Regions from separate parts of the Rhodococcus erythropolis R138 genome, predicted to be linked through region 3. Evidence: riboswitches for the same ligand, from Rfam matches in the RefSeq annotation. Region 3 holds a riboswitch; each other region holds the start of a gene.

Region 1 (6,135 bases), 380 kb from region 3:
CGACCACACCTCTGACAGACGAGTTCTCACGACGCTCCTTCGATGGCCGACCCTCGGGGCCCGGTCGGGCACTCTCGACCAGATTTGGCGAATCCCGAGCTACGTTCAATAGAAGTCGCTCGAGGGACTCGAAAGCCAATGGTGACGGCATGATTATGTGGGTGAACTTCTCTCACCCGGGGTGAAGTCGCGGGTGAATTGCCCGGGATGACACGCTCTGGATTCGCACCAGCTACGCTCCTCCCTGTAGATAGATGGATCGAGACAATCCGCCCAAATCCGCCAATTAGCGTGGGGCGTGAAAGCAGAAAGGGTCCGCGTTGATGTTCGGGAGGGACGGCCACGACTGGGCAGCTATTCCCGAAAGGCGCACTCTCACCGAGTCGATTCCTCGGCAAGCACTGTTCGCGAAACTGGATCGACGCGCCGCTCTGACCGTCGTCCGTGCACCGAACGGCCACGGGAAATCGTCGTTGATCGCATCGTGGCTGCGCGCCCATCTGGCATCCGAACGAATACTCGTCTGGGTCTCGGCCCCACAGCCCTCGTCGACACTCGAAGATTTCTGGGCCGTTGTCCTCGATCGAATCCACGCTGCCGGAATCGCACTGCCCGACGTCGACGATCTCGCCGATCCTTTCACCGCTGCCGCCAAATCCCTGAACGCCCTCAGCCGCCCCGTACTGCTCGTGCTGATCAGGCCGGATCTGATATCGGAACCAGAGTTGGACGATCAGTTGATCGATCTCCTCACCCTCTGCCACAACCTGGACCTCGTGGTCACGCTCTCGGGATTCGGCATGTTCGCCGAGCCATACCTTCTCGACACGGATCACGAGGTCATCGGCGCCGATGAGCTGTTGTTCACGACATCCGATACCGCCCAATTGCTGGAACAGGCGGGGGTGCGCACGGCTGAGGGTGATGCAGAACAAATCACATCCCTGACGGGTGGGCTGCCCGCATTGGTTCGCGCCGCAGTCGCCGCCGTCAGGGACTCACGTAACAGCAACCGTGAGCGGGAGATCAAAACGAACACCGCGCAAGCGATAGACGATTACGTGACTGATTCCGTTCTCGCCACCGCTGAGCGCCTAAAGCAACATGAGTTCCTACTCGCGACCGCCTTTGGTCGATCGATCACCGTCGGCGTCGCCACAATGCTGTTCGAGTCCCAGCGCCCTGACACTGCCGAAACCGTTCATGAGATCCGCTCGCGGCTCGTGACGCTGGAGACAGCCGGCTTGTTGTCGCGCGTCGAGGCCGAAGCCGACGAAACATGGGAATTGCCTCCCGCCATTCGACGATCGATACTCGCGCACCACACTCGCGTGGGAATCGATCCGTCGCAACGTCTTTCATTCCTCGCTCACAATCGACTCGACAACGGTCATCACGCGTCGGCGCTGGACTACGCGGTCGAGGCACAGAACTGGACCCTGGCAGTAGACATCGTCGAACAACATTGGGTGACGATGATCGTGCATAACCTGGACTCGGTTCGCTCCGCCCTCCAACGGATTCCGGCGGAAGCTGCCGACAAGCACTCGGCCGTTGAGGCCGGGCGTGCCTTGTTCACGATGCATCCGAGCAAGCGATCCACGGCAATCGACTTGCTACCCGAATCGCCGGCCGAACTGTGGGAACTCGGCGCCCAACCCAGCGCGAAGGACGCCTTGAGCATCGCCTGCGTTCAATCGATCATGCTCAGGATGGCCGGTGAATACGGGCTCTCGGCAGAGACCACCAGGCGGCTGTCTCACCTCAGCCGCAGTGCGCTGGAAAACAATCCGGAAGCGGTCAGCGCACAACTCCCCCTGATGCGACTTCAATGGGCGATCAATTTTCAATTGAGCGGCAGGTTCACCGAATCCACGATCAAGGCTCGAATGGCATACCACGGCGCCCTGTCTCACGGAGTCGACTTCATCGCTCGCAACTCTGCGGGTAGTGCCGCCCTGAATTGGGCTTTGGCAGGTGAGCCGCGGCAGGCCAGACACTGGTTCGAACTCGAACAGAAGCATCCTGACCCCGGGGGTTGGCTCGAACCTGTAGTCAAGATCGCCGGCTTGACGGCACGGGCTCTCGCCGCTCTCGACACACTCGACTTCGGTGACGCACGTATCGCACTGACCGACCTCGGCGTTCCGTCCGACACCGAGGAGCTATGGGCGTTCGTCGTCTATGCGCACAGCCAATTCGCCCTGACTCAGAGCAGTGCATCTTCCGCTCTGCCCTTGCTCCACAACGCGATTGGAGTGCATTCCAAGCAGTACACGGCCACGTCTTTCGCGCTTCCTCTGCTGCAATCCGCAGAAATCGATCTCCTGCTCGCACTCGGCGAGGGAAACAAGGCGACGGCTCTGGCCAAGGAAATTGCCGATCCTGCAGCCAACCCGTGGACGCTCGCGTCGGTGGCGCGTTTACGTCAGCGAATCGGCCAGAACGAGGCCGCTGTGGCGCTGTGTCATCAGTTCGACTGGTCTGGCGAATCCTATCCGCGGGCACAGATGGAATCGCTTCTGGTGCAAGCGGTTGCACACTCCGAGCTGGGTGAGCCTCGACTCGCCTCTCAGGAGTGGTCCAGAGCGTGCAGTATCGCGGACCAAACCGGACTTCTGCGTCCGTTCGCGACCATCGGATCGGCGGACGTCGAGAAACTCGAATCGATGGCAGTAACAAAATCGCGTGCACTCGCCGAGTTCTCGAAAAGTGCTCCTGCGGAATCATTTCCGGGATCCGTACGTATCGTGGAGCTGACCGAACGCGAACAGAAGGTCCTCTCACTCCTGGCGCTCGGCATGGGGTCGGCCGCGATGGCCGACAAACTGTACGTGTCCGTCAACACCGTCAAGACTCAACTGCGCACTCTCTACAAGAAGCTCGACGCACACAATCGAAACGAAGCGATCACGAAGGCACGTCAGCTGCGCCTGCTGTAGTCCCGGGTCGGATCTGATTCGGACTACATTCTGTAGGCATGAGCACCGATACCTGTGTCTTCTGCAAGATCGTCGCGCTGACCGAGCCGGCGATTCTCGTCCACGAGAGCGAGACGACTCTTGCATTTCTCGACGCCCGACCGGTGAGTCGCGGGCACACCCTGGTGGTCCCCAAGCGTCATGCAGAAAACCTCGATGCTCTCGAAAGCCACGAGGGCGCAGAGATGTTCCGCGTCGGCACGCTCATCGCCGGAGCTCTACGCCGCTGCGACATCGCCGCTGACGGAGTCAACTTTCTGGTCAACGACGGGCGTGCCGCGGGCCAAACCGTGTTCCACTCGCACCTCCACGTCGTCCCCCGCCATCGCGGCGACAAGGCGAAGTTCGCTGCCGGACTCCTGGCCAGGCGAGCCGTCGAACTGGAGCAGGTGGGCGCGTCGATCCGCAGTCAGCTCACCGTCTGAAGGAATTCCGTCACCACTTCGCGATAGCGCTGCGGTTGATCGTCGTGAACCAGGTGGCCTGCATCGGCAATACGTACGTACCGAGTTCCCGGCCTCTCGGCCATCTCTCGCATCTGTCCCTCGGGGGTGATGGTGAACTCTCCCTCGATCAGCAAGGTCGGCACGTCGATCGCCTTCCACTGATCCCAGAAATGCCTCGTGCCCCACTCCTCCGAGATGTCGCGGAAGGTCGACACCTCGCCGTGCAGGTACCACCCGTCGTCGCGGCGGTCGAAAGAGTCGAGAAAGTACTGGCCGGCGACGGGCCCGAAGAATTCCTTCATCGCGTCCTCGGAAGCAAACGGCTGCGGCCACGCCGAGATCATCTGAGCCCAATCCGCGGCGGTGCGTCCGCGAAAATCCGGAGCCATGTCTTCGAGGACCAGTGCACAAACCTTTTCGGGATGCGATGCGGCGAAGCACCACGCGTGCAGAGCCCCCATCGAATGGCCGATCACGATCATCGGCTCCTCGATGGACGCAACGGCAGATGCCAGGTCGTCGACGAATGCCTCGGTGGTCAGCTCTGACGGCGCGGGCCGGCCGTGACCGGCGGCGTCGAACGTGTAGACGTGGCCGAACTCGCGGATCCACGGCACCTGGCGTCGCCACGTCCTCGAGCTGCCCATGAGGCCGTGCAACAACAGAATCGGTTGTCCTGTTCCACCTTCGTCATGCAACACGAGTGTCACGGTACGCGGTGAAGGTGCGCGGGTAATGTCGCTTGCATGGCAGTCGTGAAGATCAATGCAATCGAGGTCCCCGAGGGCGCCGGCCCCGAACTGGAGAAGCGCTTCGCAGCACGCGCTCATGCAGTCGAGAACTCCCCGGGCTTTCTCGGATTCCAACTCCTCCGCCCCACCGCAGGTGAGAGCCGTTACTTCGTGGTGACGCAGTGGGAGTCCGAGCAGGCGTTCGCCGATTGGCGTGACGGCCCTGCCCGCGAAGCCCATTCCGGCGAGCGTGCGAAGCCCGTCGCTTCGGGTGCGTCGTTGCTCGAGTTCGAAGTTGTCCTGGACGTCGCCGCAAAGAGCTGATCTCGAACGATTGTGCCCGCCTTGGCGGGCACAATCGACGGTCATCTCGGCTTCACGCGTTGACACGGTGCGGGCAGTAGTGCAAAAGTTCGCATGTAAACGCGATGGTCCGACAGGAATCCGGTGAAAGCCCGGAGCGGTCGCGCCACTGTAATTCGAGGTGAAGTGCCTTTTTCGGCACGACTATTTCGACAGCCAGACACTTCGGCCATCGCATGGACCTAGGGGACGCGAAAATCCCAGGAGGCTTCGATGGCTCTCGCCTATTCTCCCGATACGTCGATCGATTCGACTCGTCTTGCTTTCCTCGCCGCTGCAGTAGTTCTGTTCGCGATGCTCGCTCTCTACCTGGTCGGATTCGACCAGGGCGCTATCTCTCGCACCGGCATGTACATGCATGAATTGATGCACGACGGTCGACACTTGATGGGCCTGCCGTGCCACTAGTCGACAATTTCACGAAGCTTCTCATTCGTGGTTTGTTGGCTGGTTTGATCGCAGGCATCCTTGCCGGCGGAGTTGCATTCGTGCTGGGTGAACCGCACGTCAATGCCGCCATTGCGATCGAAGAAGCCAACAGCGCCACCGGTGAGGTTGCCGGCGAAGCCGCTGGGCATTCGCACGGTGACGAAGAAGAACCACTGGTGAGCCGCGACGGGCAGCGCGCCGGGCTGTTCCTGGCCACAGCGCTGGCCGGACTGGCACTCGGGGCGATCTTCTCGGTCGTTGCCAATTACGCTCGACGACTCACCGGAATGTCCGGGCCGTTGTTGGCGATCACCATCGCCGTCGGTGGTTGGCTGGCCATCGAGGCCGTGCCCTTCTTCAAGTACCCGGCCAATCCGCCGGCCGTCGGAGATCCCGACACCATCAACCAGCGCACACTGCTGTGGCTGGCCGCCGTGATTCTCGGGCTACTGTCCGTCACCGCGGCAGCAGCGGCGGCAAAGGCAGTTTCCGGGCACGAGTTCCTCAGCGTGCGCATCGCTGCTCCGGTGGCTGCGTTCCTGGTGATCGCCACGATCGGTTACGTCTCGCTTCCCGGCATCAACGAGGTGGGCGAGGACTTCCCGGCAACTCTGCTGTGGGAGTTCCGACTTTCCTCGCTCGCTACGCAGGCGACGCTCTGGCTCGTACTCGGGTTGGCATTCGCCTTCCTCACCGAGCGCGCGACCAAGAACACCGAAGTAGCAAAGAAGTACGCCCTTCGCTGAACCTGCTGTGCGCCTTTATTAACCGCGGGCGGTTAATAAAGGCGCACAGCAGTTCTATTTCAGCTCAGGTGATGCACTTCCTGCAGTCCGTACACCGGCGTCGGGATGCCCTCGTAACGCGCCTTCAACTGCAACGCCAAGTACAGCGAGTAGTGGCGCGACTGGTGCAGATTGCCTCCGTGGAACCACAGCGCTTCCTGCTGCGTCGGCTTCCACATGTTGCGCTGCTCGCCTTCCCACGGTCCCGGATCCTTGGTGGTGTTCGACCCCAGGCCCCACACCTTGCCGACCTTGTCGGCGGTGTCCTGACCGATCAGATCCGCCACCCAGCCGTTCATCGAGCCGTAGCCGGTCGCGTAGACCACCACGTCGGCAGGCAATTCCGTACCGTCTTCGAGGATCACGCTGTTCTCGGTCAGCTCACGAATGTTGCCGTGCG
Region 2 (6,135 bases), 2.5 Mb from region 3:
TGACCGGCTTGTCGGTCAGGGACTGTGCGTACGTGATCCAGTCGACGGTCATCTGCTTCGCGCGCGAGACGTCGCCGTACAGAATCGGCGGACGCACGCAGCGGGTGCCGTACGACTGGACCCAACCGTTGGCGGTGGCGAAGAATCCGTCCAACTGCTCCGCGAAGTACTGGACCATGTCGTTGCGTTCCGGCTCACCGTGCACAAGCACGTCCAGGTCCAGCTTTTCCTGGAGCGCAACAACTTCGGCAATTTCGGCGCGCATACGGTTGACGTACTCGGCTTCGTCGATCTCGCCCTTGCGCAGCGCTGCGCGAGCGATGCGGATCTTCGAGGTTTGCGGGTACGAACCGATGGTCGTCGTGGGCAGCGGCGGCAGAGAAAGCAGCTCGTCCTGGGCAGCGCGACGTTCGGCGGCGGGCGCGCGACCGGTCGCCGAGTTCAGCACCGCGTCCAGACGGCCTCGAACACTCGCATCATTGAGTCTGCGATCGTCCTTGCGGGTCGACGCGGCCGCTCGTGCCAGAGCGAACTCGTCCTCCACCGACTCTCGGCCCTGTGTGAGAGCGGTTGCGAGAGTTACTACTTCCTTGACCTTCTCGGTGCCGAACGCGAGCCACGAGCGCAGGGCCTTGTCGACATCGGACTCAGCGTCGAGTGTGTACGGAACGTGCAGCAGGGAGCACGACGTGGAGACGGCAAGCGTGTCCACGCTGCCGAACAAGGCACCCAAAGTGCTCAGTGCCGAGTCCAGATCGGACCGCCAGATGTTTCGTCCGTCGACCACTCCGGCGACGATTAGTTTGCGGGCGAGTTCAGGTACGGAGCCGATCGAATCCTGACCGGCCACCAGGTCGACGGCAAATCCTTCGACGCCGGTGGACGCAAGCGCGGGCAACGCGTCACGCAGCGAACCGAAGTACGACGCCAACAGGATCGACGGCCGCTTAGGCAGCGCTGAAAGCTGTTCGTACGCAGCGCGTGCCGCTTCGATTTCCTCGTCGGTGCGATCGCCCACGAGGGCGGGTTCGTCGAGCTGAATCCAGCTCGCACCGGCCTTCGCGAGCCGACCGAGTAGATCCGCGTAGAGGGGGAGTAGTTCGTCGAGCCGCGAGAGCAGCGGCTCGTCTGTGCCGACAGCCTTCGAGAGCAGCAGGAAGGTGACCGGTCCGATGACGACCGGGCGGGCTGCAATGCCGTCGGAAAGTGCTTCTGCCAGTTCGGACAAGACCTTGGACGGGTCGAGTGCGAACGTGGTGGACGGTGAAATCTCCGGCACCAGGTAGTGGTAGTTGGTGTCGAACCACTTCGTCATTTCGAGTGGCGCGATGGTGTCCGTCCCACGGGCAGCGGCAAAGTAGCGGTCCAACGGATCGGCGACCGACGCGACGCGGTCGGGCAGCGCGCCGAGAAGAACTGCGGTGTCGAGCATCTGGTCGTAGAAGGAGAAGGTATTGACCGGGATGGAGTCGAGGCCCAGGTCACGGAGGTCGGCCAAGCCCTGCCGACGGAGGTCACGGGCGCCAGCCTGCAGGGCGTCGGCGTCGATGCGCCCTGCCCAGTAGCTTTCGGTTGCCCGCTTGAGTTCTCGATGAGGACCGATGCGCGGTGAGCCCAGCACGGTCGAAGTGAATGTTGTTGTCACGGAGTTTCTCCAGATTGCCAATGCATTGATGGCCACTGCCGGCAGACGGGTACACCTCACGAGACCTCGAGTTTCGGCGGACAGTACTGCCCGCACCGCACACGAGGTCCGATGGAGATCTACACGCCCATTCCACGAGGCGGTGGACCGTCGGGCACGGCGTGCCCGACACAGTCGGCAGGTCTTCGGACTCGCGGGCACTCGATCGAGTTGGATCGAACCTACTGGCCGTCGCTTCCCAGGCGGATGCCCAGTGCACATAAACGGCGGTCGTTCCTGCTTACCGCTGCGGGACAGTCCCGGATTTTCACCGGGTTCCCTCTCACTCCGACAGCTTGCGCTGACGGGGCTTCGACGCCGGGAACGGTCTTCGGGGCTCCTCATGACCGCGCCGGGCGAACCAGCTGCATCGACCAGCATAAGGCCAACCCTCCCTGAGCAGTCAAGGAGAGTCGGCGAAGGGCGCTACGCGCGTGACATGTAGGAATTCGAGTCCGGTGGTACGCGCGGAAGATTCTCGGAGGAACGTAGATTCTCCGCCATTTCGACAAGCAGATCCTGCGAAGACGGCGATAGATCGACGACGCGAGAGGTGAGGTTTCGCAGGCGCACGTTGTGCAGCTGTTCGAGGAGAGAGAGGTCCGCCTCGCCGCCCGAGATCGCGGGCGGAGTTTGATCGGACGGGGCGTAGAAGTAGTCCGGATGGACGTTGAAGAAGTGGGCGAGGGCGGCAACCACTTCGGGTGACGGGTTGGTTCGGACGCCGGTGCGCAGTTGGGACAGGTACGGCGTCGAGATGCGGCAGCCGAACTCGGTCATGCCGCGAACGACCATCGCGTTGGTGACGTGAAAGTCGGCAGTCTCGAACAGCGAGTTCAAGCGATCGTTGAACTGGTTCGACATGAGACGTCCCTTCCCCCGTTACGCACAGGCTCCGTCGATTCAATTAACTGCATCATAGCCAGTTATCGAACGATTAGCTGTTTTGGATTCTCGCGAAGGGGGTCGTTTGCAGGGAAAATCCCTAGGGTAGAAGGTCCCTACTTTGAGTGATTTGGACAAATCGCCGTCAAGAATCGAACCGCGAACTATTTGCCGGGGAAGTGGATTCCGGCCACGCGGATCAGAGCCAGCCGTTCGACTCGGCGATTCTGACGGCTTCCGCGCGCGTCGACGCACCCGTCTTACCCATTGCGGATGACAGATGATTTCGAACCGTCCCTGCGGACAAGAAGAGCGCCCCTGCGATGGCTGCCACGGGTGCGCCGTCATGAGCGGCGCGCAGTACTTGGGTCTCACGCTCCGTCAGAGGCGACTCGCCGCTGACGAGGCTGTCGGCCGCAAGGGTGGGATCGACGACGCGCAGTCCGGCGTGGACACGCCTGACTGCGTCGGCCAACTGCCTGGCGGGTGTGTCCTTGACGACGAACCCGCCGGCCCCGGCGTGCAGGGCTTTGCGAAGAAATCCGGGACGTCCGAACGTGGTGACGATCAGGACTCGGGTGTCGGGTGCTGCCTCGCGAAGGGCCGCCGTCGCGGCGATTCCGTCCATGCCGGGCATCTCGACGTCCAGAAGCGCGACATCCGGGTGGTGTTCGAGAACGGCGGCCACAACCTCGTCGCCGCGACCGACCTCGGCCACCACGGAGAGGTCGGATTCCAGATCGAGTAGTGCGGCCAACGCTCCTCGCACGAGCGCCTGGTCGTCCGCCAAGAGCAGCCGTATGGTTGCTCGATCGCCCTGGCTGTTCACTCTGTCTCCTGTTCGACTACCTGAAGTGCAAACCCCTGCGGCTGGGGATGAGTGATGATCACTCGTGCGCCCGACGCTCCGGCGCGCTCGCGCAATCCGATCAGACCGTTGCCGGAAGACGTCGACCCGGCCCCTTGCCCGTCGTCGACGACCGACGCACTATTTTCGTCGACCGTGATCCGGCAGTGGGTCGCACCGCTGTGTCGAACGACGTTGGTGACGCCCTCACGGATCGTCCATGCAAAGAGTTCGCGAAGACGCGTGGGAACCATGTCGGTACTGCTCGGCACCTCGTCCTCGATACCAGCCGCACGCAATGCCTCTCGTGCTCGGGCTATCTCGACGGGAAGAGAAATCCCACGAAATCCTTCGACGGCCGAGCGCACGTCTGCCAACGCGTCACGCGAAAGTCTTTCGAGGTCGTCGAGTTCGTTGCGCGCACGTTCGATATCGACATCGAGTAGGCGATTGGCCAGTTCGGCTTTGATCGTGATGACGGTCAGCGAGTGCCCGAGGATGTCGTGCAGATCGCGCGCCATCCTCGTGCGCTCCTCCATGATTGCCCGCTGCTCCTGCTCTTCGCGTTCATGGAGCATGGCGAAGTTGCGGCTGATCAGGGACATGATGCCCCAGGTCGCGAATGCGGCCGCGCAGACTCCGAGCGAGAGTCCGGAGTAGTTCCCCCACCCGGACGAGAGGCTGACTATCTCCACGGAGGCCGCGAACACCAAGGCGAGAATGCCGCCCGCGACGGTCGGCAGCAGCGTCACCGCTGTCACCGCGAGATACGGTGCGGCTGCCAAACCAGTCGGCCCGACGCTGACGATCATCACGGCGGCCAACGCGGTCAAGGCGGCCAAAGCCAGTGCAGCTTCGCGAATCGTCGGCCGAGTCATTGTCATTCGACGCCGCTGCTGCGTTGTGGCGAACGTGTAGAGATAGAGCGAACCGAAGGCGACCGTCGCGAGAATCCCTGTCCAGCCGCGCAGTTCGTCGCGCAGATTCCATCCCTCGATCAGCGGCCCGCCGAGAAATACCATCCAGACCGCCGCGAAGAGAACGCCGAAACGATTCCGCCGCGGGAGCGCGACGGAATCTTCTCGGTCAGTCGTTTGCGACAACTACACACGCTCCGTATCTCGTTGGAACCGCCAGATCGCTCCGCCGGCGAAGATGGCGAACCACACCAGGATATTGACGATCCAGGTCCAGTGAATGCTATTGCCCGTCAACGGTGCGTGGGCGAGGGCGTTGATGCCGAACATCGGGGTGAACTGTGCGATGGTCGCCCATACGGAACCGTCGGTGAGCGGCACGAAGAGTCCGCCGCCGAAGGCGAGCAGAGCCAGTCCCGGTCCGAGCAACTGCATGACGTTCTCACTGGGGAGTAGATACCCCATGAACAGGCCGAAGGCCGCGAAGATCGACGATCCCAACCAGGCGATCAATGCCGTTGTGAACCAGAGTGATCCGTCCATCTGCGCCGAGGTGAACGCGCCGACGACGTAGACGACAAGGATCGAGACGAGACCGAGCAGCATCGCCATGATCAGTTTGACGGCGATGTAGGCGACCGGGGTCAGGGGAGTCAGCCGAAGTTGTCGGCTCCATCCGGACGCTCGTTCGATCGAGACCATCGCTCCGCCGCTGGTGGTGGCCAGCATCGCGCCGTAGAGAGCCATGCTGATCATGATGTACGCGGCGACATTGCCGTGCCCGATCCCGTGGTCGTCGTCGCCTTGACCGAGACCGAAGACGAGGAAGAAGACAACCGGCATGACGAGCGTGAAGATCATCGTGCGCCGATTGCGGGTCAGGCGACGAAATTCCAGTCGCAGTAGCGTCGTGTTGAATCCGCCGAGAGGTACGACGGTTCGCTCGGCTCCGTAGGTGTTCGCTTCGGTTGCAGTGGTCATCACTTCTGTCCTTCGGAGTTGTTCGACGTGAGTGCGATGAATGCGTCTTCGAGGCCACGCGAGACGATTTCGAGATCGCGAGCCTGGGTATTGGTCAACAGGAACCGTGCAACGGCATCGGTGTCACCCGAGTGCACGAGCAGTGACTCACCGCGCACCTCGACGGCGTCGGAGTTCGGTATGGCTCGCAGGAGTTCGTCGGTGATGCCTGGAACAGTCGCGCGCAGGGTGCGTCCGGACGCCATCGCCTTGACCTCGGCGGTGGTCCCGTCTGCGACCACGATGCCTTGCCTGACCAGGATGATGCGGTCGGCGTAGACATCGGCCTCTTCGAGGTAGTGCGTCGCAAAAAGCACAGTGCGACCGTGATCTGCGTCGGCGCGGATGGCGGACCAAAAGTCCCGACGCCCTTCGACGTCCATGCCGGTGGTGGGCTCGTCGAGAATGAGCAATTGCGGGTTCGACAGCAACGCCATCGCAAATCGCAACCGCTGTTGTTGTCCGCCTGAGCATTTGCTGACCAGGCGATCGGAGATGTCGAGGATTCCGGCTCTCCCCAGCACTTCGTCGACCGGACGGGATTGGGCGTACAGGCTGGCGGTCAGCTGCACCGTCTCGGCAACCGTCAGCTCTTTCAGTAGTCCGCCGGTCTGCATGACTGCGGAGACGAGTCCGCGGGCGATCGCCGATCGCGGTGACATTCCGAAGACGCTCACGTCGCCCGACGTCGGCCGGGACAGGCCGAGGATCATGTCGATGGTTGTCGTCTTGCCTGCGCCGTTCGGGCCGAGGAACGCGACGATCTCGCCGGGGCGGATGCT
Region 3 (6,135 bases):
TCGGACGCCGACATCACCGAGGCCCTCGCGGTCAACATCGACGAGTGGAAGGCCGAGATCCCGCTCATCGAAGAGTGGTTCGACTTCGTCGGCGAGAAGCTGCCGACCGGCATTCGTGACGAGTTCGAAGCTCTGAAGCAGCGGTTGGCCTGATAAACCGCCCCCGTATGTAGTGGCCTGATGCCGCATTGGTTCAATTTGATGAACCGATGCGGCATCGGTCGTCTGTATGCCCTTGCCTGTAGCCGTTATGCAGTTCAGCCGTAAAGCAGTGATCAGCGAATCGAGCGGGTCGACACACTCGATCCTCAGGAGGACCAGATATGAGCGGGATCTACAACAACGTGACCGAATTGGTCGGGCGCACCCCGATCGTGCGGCTCAACCGTCTGACCGAGGGCCTGGACGCACAGGTCGCCGTCAAGCTCGAGTTCTACAACCCGGCCAACAGCGTCAAGGACCGGATCGGCGTGGCAATCATCGACGCCGCCGAGAAGTCCGGTGCACTCAAGCCCGGCGGAACCATCGTCGAGGGCACCAGTGGTAACACCGGTATCGCACTCGCCATGGTCGGTGCTGCTCGCGGCTACAAGGTCATCCTGACTATGCCGGAGACCATGTCCACCGAGCGTCGCGTGATGCTGCGTGCTTACGGCGCCGAGATCGTCCTTACCCCGGGCTCCGAGGGCATGGCCGGTGCAGTCGCCAAGGCCAAGGAAATCGTCGAGCAGACCGAGAACGCTGTCTCGGCCAGCCAGTTCGCGAACCCGGCCAACCCGGCCATCCACGAGGCGACGACGGGCGAAGAGGTCTGGGCCGACACCGACGGCGCCGTCGACATCTTCGTGTCCGGCATCGGCACCGGCGGCACCATCACCGGCGTCGGACGCACCCTTCGCAAGTACAAGCCCGAGGTCAAGATCGTGGGCGTCGAGCCCATCGACTCGCCGATCCTCAACGGTGGCCAGCCCGGTCCCCACAAGATCCAGGGAATCGGCGCGAACTTCGTGCCCGACGTCCTCGATCGCGAGATCTACGACGAGATCATCGACGTCTCGTTCCCCGATTCCATCGAGGTCGCTCGCGCACTCGGAACCCAGGAAGGCATCCTGGGCGGCATCTCGTCCGGTGCCATCGTCTGGGCCGCACTCGAGTTGGCGAAGCGTCCGGAAAACGCCGGCAAGCTGATCGTGGCTGTCGTGTGTGACTTCGGCGAGCGTTACATCTCCACCCCGCTGTTCGAACACATCCGGGACTGAGACTTGTGAGTATCCTCGGGACAATTCGCGAGGACCTGCAGGCTGCGCGCGGTCAGGATCCTGCCGCGCGCAGCAATGTGGAGAACGCGCTCGTTTATTCAGGGCTGCATGCCATTTGGGCGCATCGGGTTGCGCATCGCATGTGGGTCGTCCCTGCGCTACGCGGCCCGGCGCGAGTGCTCTCGCAGCTGACACGCTTCGTTACCGGCATCGAGATTCACCCCGGTGCCACCATCGGTCGACGGTTCTTCATCGACCACGGCATGGGCGTCGTGATCGGGGAGACGGCCGAGGTCGGTAACGACGTGATGCTCTATCACGGCGTCACCCTGGGTGGTCGCTCGCTCGAGCAGGTCAAGCGTCACCCGACGCTGGGAGACCGGGTCACCGTCGGCGCTGGTGCCAAGATCCTCGGACCTGTCGTCATCGGTGAAGGTAGCGCTATCGGCGCCAATGCCGTTGTCACCAGAGATGTTCCGGCCGAATCCATCGCGACGGGTATCCCGGCGGTGGCGCGGCCACGGACCACCAAGGAAAAACTGGTGGACCCGAACAGTTACATCGATCCTGCGATGTACATCTGAAGCACTCCTTCTTCGATGGCCACCCTCGTGTAGACGGCGGGTGGCCATCGGCGTCTGTTCAGGCTCGCGTCAGGTGCCACCCGCGACGTCCCAGTACGACGGCCGTCGCAGCGCCCAGTGCTGCTCCGATCAGGGGATAGCAGGCCAGGACGAGCCAGCGTGGATTGTCCGATCGGGCGTCGAAAGCGATGTTCAACGACGACTCGTAGTCCCGAGCCATCTGTACGCCGCGCAGTGGTACGTAGGAACCCTGATAGACGATGGTCTCGTCAGGACTGGTCATCACGTCGATCAGACTGCCTACCAGGGGAATTCCCCCGACGACAAATCCCAGAACCGCCAGAATTACGATCAGTGCGCGCATCGAACGAGCCTATCGCCCGGCCGGAAGTTCAGACTGCGATCGACGGTTCTTCGGGCGTCGAGAGGGTCAGGATCGCTCGCACGACGCGTGGACTCTGCTCGAGTGAGCGTTCGAGTTCGCGCAACGTGTGGGCCACTCGGGATTCCGCGTAGTCGCCGACCAGGTCGACGCTGGCCACCAGGTACACCTGCCGCGGACCGAGGTATTCCATGCGCAGGAACGTGATTCGGTTGATCTCGGGCAGTTGGGTGAGAGCTTCGACGGCTGCTGCCCGCAGCGTCGGTGAGGCCTCTTCGCCGACCAGGAATCGGCGGTTGCGATCGATCAGGATGATCGCGATGACTCCGAGAAGTATGCCGACGAAGATGGAGCCGAGGGCGTCGGGGATCGGTGAACCGGTGATCTGGTGCAGTAGGACGCCGACGAATGCGATGACCAAACCGATCAGTGCCGCAGCATCTTCGGCGAACACGGCCCGGGTCGTCGGGTCGGACGTGTTGAGCGCCTGGGCCATGACGTCGCGGTTCACGGCGGATGCTTCGGTTCGGAGTTGCTTGTACGCCTGCCGGAACGAGATGCCTTCGAGGATGAACGAGACGCCGAGGACTGCGTAGGCGACACCGAAGTCGGTGGCCGGTTCGGAATGGAACAGTTCCTGGATGCCGTGGGTGATCGACACACCTGCGCCGAGCGCGAAGAGTCCGAGGGCGGCGAACATCGACCAGATGTAGGCCTCCCGGCCGTACCCGAGTGGCTGGTCTCGGTCGGGAACCCTTTTCGAGCGGCGGTTCGCGATCAGCAGCAGCACTTCGTTGCCGGTATCGGCCCAGGAGTGGGTGGCCTCGGCGACCATCGATGCAGATCCGGTGACGATGGCGGCCGCCGTCTTGGCCCCGGCGATCAGCGCGTTAGCCGCAAACGCCAGTACGACTGTCGTGGTGCTCTCGTCGCCGTTTCCCGTCGGCTCGGCCTTGGGTTCGATGCTCACGAACTTCAGGCTAGGCGGGTGGCGACGGTTTCGTGCGGTGACGCTCGGCGACGGAGCGCAGCAGTGTGTCGACGGCGTCGTGGAACTGCGTCAGGCCCGGCTCTTCGACGGGAAAGTGCCCGCACCCGTCCAGCATCACGAATTCGGTGGGTGCGTTGATGCGGCGGAGGAACTGCAAGCTCAGTTCGGGTGGCGTCCATCGGTCGGCGGCCGGGTGGGTGAGCAGAACGGGCGTCGTCCGAAATGCTTCGGGTGCGGTGTGCTCGAACGAGAAGTAGCTGCTGAGGAATCCGAGTGGCACCCGAACACCGCCACCGCGCGGATCGGTTGCGCACAGCGTCGCGAGTTCACGGTTGCTGCTCATGTTCGCGACGTCGGCGACCCAACGGATGGGCACGCGGATACGGCCCACCAGTCGTTCGGTGCGGCGCATCAGGGGAGCGCCGTAGACACCCATCGGGCCGAACCGCGCCGCGGCAGCTCTGGCCGACGGATTCGAGGGATCGAGCAGGCAGGTAGCGACGACGGCGTCGGCCAGACCGGTCCGCGCGGCTACCTCGTAGGCCAGCAGACCGCCGATGCTGGCGCCCAACAACACCAGCGGCCGATCGTCGGCTGCCTTCTCGGCCCGGACGAGATCGCAGAGGAGATCGACCCACTGCTCGTACCGGACGCCGGCGGGATCGGCTACGACGGTGTCGCCGTACAGCGGAAGATCAGGGAAGAGGACTTCGGCTCCGAGTTTCACGCCGATCCCGGCGAACGGCCACAATGCGCCCGAGTAGCCGCCGGCGCCGTGGATGCCGAGAACACGAACCGGCGCGTCTGGAACCACTGCCCGTGCGACGTGGACGGTGTTGCCGTTCCACTCCCACCACGTCGGGGTCGGCGCCGGCATGTGGTCGGTGTACCGGTCGGGCATAAACTTCGAGTAATCGGCGCTGGTCACCTACACAATTCTCGGTATCGGCGTCGCGGCTGACAACTCGCATCGGAGGACCGTGTCGACTCGGCGGAAAAGGCCCTCCCAGCAGCGCTCGAGGGCTACCTACGACGCGATCCTGGAGGCAGCTACTCGCGTTTTCGCGTCGGAGGGCATGGCAGCGACCACCAACCGGATCGCTGACGAGGCAGGGGTGTCGGTGGGCTCGCTCTACCAGTATTTCGGCGACAAGTACGAGATCCTCGCGGAGTTGGCGAACCGTCACGTGAGTGCTGCGCGGGAGAGTTTTGCGCTCTGCCTTGCCGACATCGTCGAGCGTGAGCTCACCCCGGACGAGGCCGTCCGGATGTTGGTGGAGTGCGCGGTCGAAGTGAACAGTAAGCCGCGAGAGTTCTTTCACCTGCTCTACGATCAGGTTCCGCGTACGCGTGAGCTCATCGCGCAGGTCGAAGGAATGAATCGGCAACTGGTACTGGGTTTTTCGGAGTACTTGCAGAGCCGCGGTTTCAGTGCGGACGATGCGTTGTTGACGTCGCGGCTGACTGTGACTGCCGTGGACAGCCAGGTGCATCGGGTTGTGCTGGAATCGGATTCACCCGAAGACCTTCGAGTGCGAACGGAAGCCGTCGTGCGGCAGGCGAGATCGATGATCGCGTCGGAATCCTGATCCGGTGTATCGAATGGTGACTGCGGTCCGTTATGGTTCTGACGTCATCATCGAGGTAATGGGAAGTCGGTGCAATTCCGGCGCGGTCCCGCCACTGTGAGGTCGTCCCTGCGTCGACCGTAGCCAGATACCACCCTCGTTGACGTTGTGTCATGCCACGAGGATGGATCGGTCACACCATGAATGCTGTTGGCGGAGCTCTGTCTCCACCTACCCACCTGCCTTCGCCGAAGGCTGGTGCGCCTCGAGGACGGCTCAGTCCGGGTATCGTGCTGCCCGCTCTGCTGGTCGTCACCGTGCTCTCTGCTGTGTGCGCGTTGGCATTCGGATCCGAGATGCTCCCCGTGTCCACTGTGGTGGACGTGGTGCACTCGCGCTTCGGAGGCCCACCCGTCACGCGTTCCGAACTTGCGATCGTGTGGGGGATCAGAGCACCGCGGGTACTGCTCGGTCTGGCCGTCGGCGCTGGTCTTGCCGTCGCCGGCGCGGTGGTGCAAACCCTCGTCCGTAACGCTCTTGCCGATCCCCACCTGCTGGGAGTGTCGTCCGGCGCGAGTGTCGGTGCCACCGCCGTCATCACCACCGGACTGTTCGCCGGCGCGGGAGTGTGGGCGCTCAGTTTCGGCGCGATGATCGGGGCGTTGGGAGCTGCGATTCTCGTCTTCACCATCGCGACGCTGCAAGGCGGTATCACTCCACTGCGATTGGTTCTGACCGGCACCGTTACCGCATCCGCCCTGTCGGCGATCGCGAGTTTTCTGGTGCTGCGTACCAATGATTCCCAGGCCGCGCAGTCCGTATTGTTCTGGCTCCTGGGAAGTTTGGCCGGGGCATCCTGGGACAAGTTGTGGGCGCCGGTCATCGTAGTGTTCCTGCTGACGGCAGCGGTGTTCGCCCTGCACGGTTGGCTGGATGCGCTGGCGGCCGGACCGAACGTCGCGGCTTCGCTCGGTATTCCCATCCGAACCCTGCGAAACGTGCTGTTCGGCGTGCTGGCAGCGTTGGTCGGCACGATGGTTGCAGTGTCCGGCGCGATTGCCTTCGTAGGCTTGGTCATACCGCACGTCACACGCATGCTTGTCGGAGCCAGACATCGAGTGGTGTTGCCGGCGGCAGCGCTGATCGGCGCGTCGTTCCTGGTGTGGGTCGACGTCGTGGCGCGGACCTCGTTGCGGCCGACCGAGATCCCGCTGAGCGTGGTGACCGGGGTGATCGGTGCCCCGCTGTTTCTCCTGCTTCTCGGCCGTCGGCGCTACCGATTCGGTGGCAGTTCGTGAGCGCCCGCGCCCTGGCGGTGACCGCGTCCGGAGTCGTTGTCCGCATCGACCGC

Evidence for each region. Region 3 has a riboswitch for cobalamin ahead of H351_RS26585 (FecCD family ABC transporter permease). Riboswitches for the same ligand answer to the same signal wherever they lie in the genome.
Region 1: linked by a shared signal. The riboswitch ahead of H351_RS28305 (CbtB domain-containing protein) and the one ahead of H351_RS26585 (FecCD family ABC transporter permease) in region 3 are both predicted to bind cobalamin.
Region 2: linked by a shared signal. The riboswitch ahead of metE (5-methyltetrahydropteroyltriglutamate--homocysteine S-methyltransferase) and the one ahead of H351_RS26585 (FecCD family ABC transporter permease) in region 3 are both predicted to bind cobalamin.

The regions. Positions count from the first base shown of each region.
Region 1 covers NZ_CP007255.1:6,165,464-6,171,598, forward strand. Annotated here, with positions in the region: gene H351_RS28285 (helix-turn-helix transcriptional regulator) at 324-2,942, shown strand; gene H351_RS28290 (HIT family protein) at 2,981-3,406, shown strand; gene H351_RS28295 (alpha/beta fold hydrolase) at 3,391-4,128, opposite strand; gene mhuD (mycobilin-forming heme oxygenase MhuD) at 4,174-4,482, shown strand; cobalamin riboswitch at 4,571-4,709, shown strand; gene H351_RS28305 (CbtB domain-containing protein) at 4,735-4,929, shown strand; gene H351_RS28310 (CbtA family protein) at 4,920-5,696, shown strand; gene H351_RS28315 (flavin-containing monooxygenase) at 5,756-6,135, opposite strand, start outside.
Region 2 covers NZ_CP007255.1:2,030,570-2,036,704, forward strand. Annotated here, with positions in the region: gene metE (5-methyltetrahydropteroyltriglutamate--homocysteine S-methyltransferase) at 1-1,645, opposite strand, end outside; cobalamin riboswitch at 1,805-2,013, opposite strand; gene H351_RS09545 (helix-turn-helix domain-containing protein) at 2,111-2,548, opposite strand; gene H351_RS09550 (response regulator transcription factor) at 2,769-3,398, opposite strand; gene H351_RS09555 (sensor histidine kinase) at 3,395-4,519, opposite strand; gene H351_RS09560 (ABC transporter permease) at 4,520-5,314, opposite strand; gene H351_RS09565 (ABC transporter ATP-binding protein) at 5,314-6,135, opposite strand, start outside.
Region 3 covers NZ_CP007255.1:5,782,620-5,788,754, reverse strand. Annotated here, with positions in the region: gene H351_RS26620 (phosphoenolpyruvate carboxykinase (GTP)) at 1-153, shown strand, start outside; gene cysK (cysteine synthase A) at 324-1,259, shown strand; gene epsC (serine O-acetyltransferase EpsC) at 1,265-1,843, shown strand; gene H351_RS26605 (hypothetical protein) at 1,902-2,207, opposite strand; gene H351_RS26600 (cation diffusion facilitator family transporter) at 2,236-3,195, opposite strand; gene H351_RS26595 (alpha/beta hydrolase) at 3,206-4,144, opposite strand; gene H351_RS26590 (TetR/AcrR family transcriptional regulator) at 4,293-4,805, shown strand; cobalamin riboswitch at 4,822-4,957, shown strand; gene H351_RS26585 (FecCD family ABC transporter permease) at 5,075-6,082, shown strand; gene H351_RS26580 (ABC transporter ATP-binding protein) at 6,079-6,135, shown strand, end outside.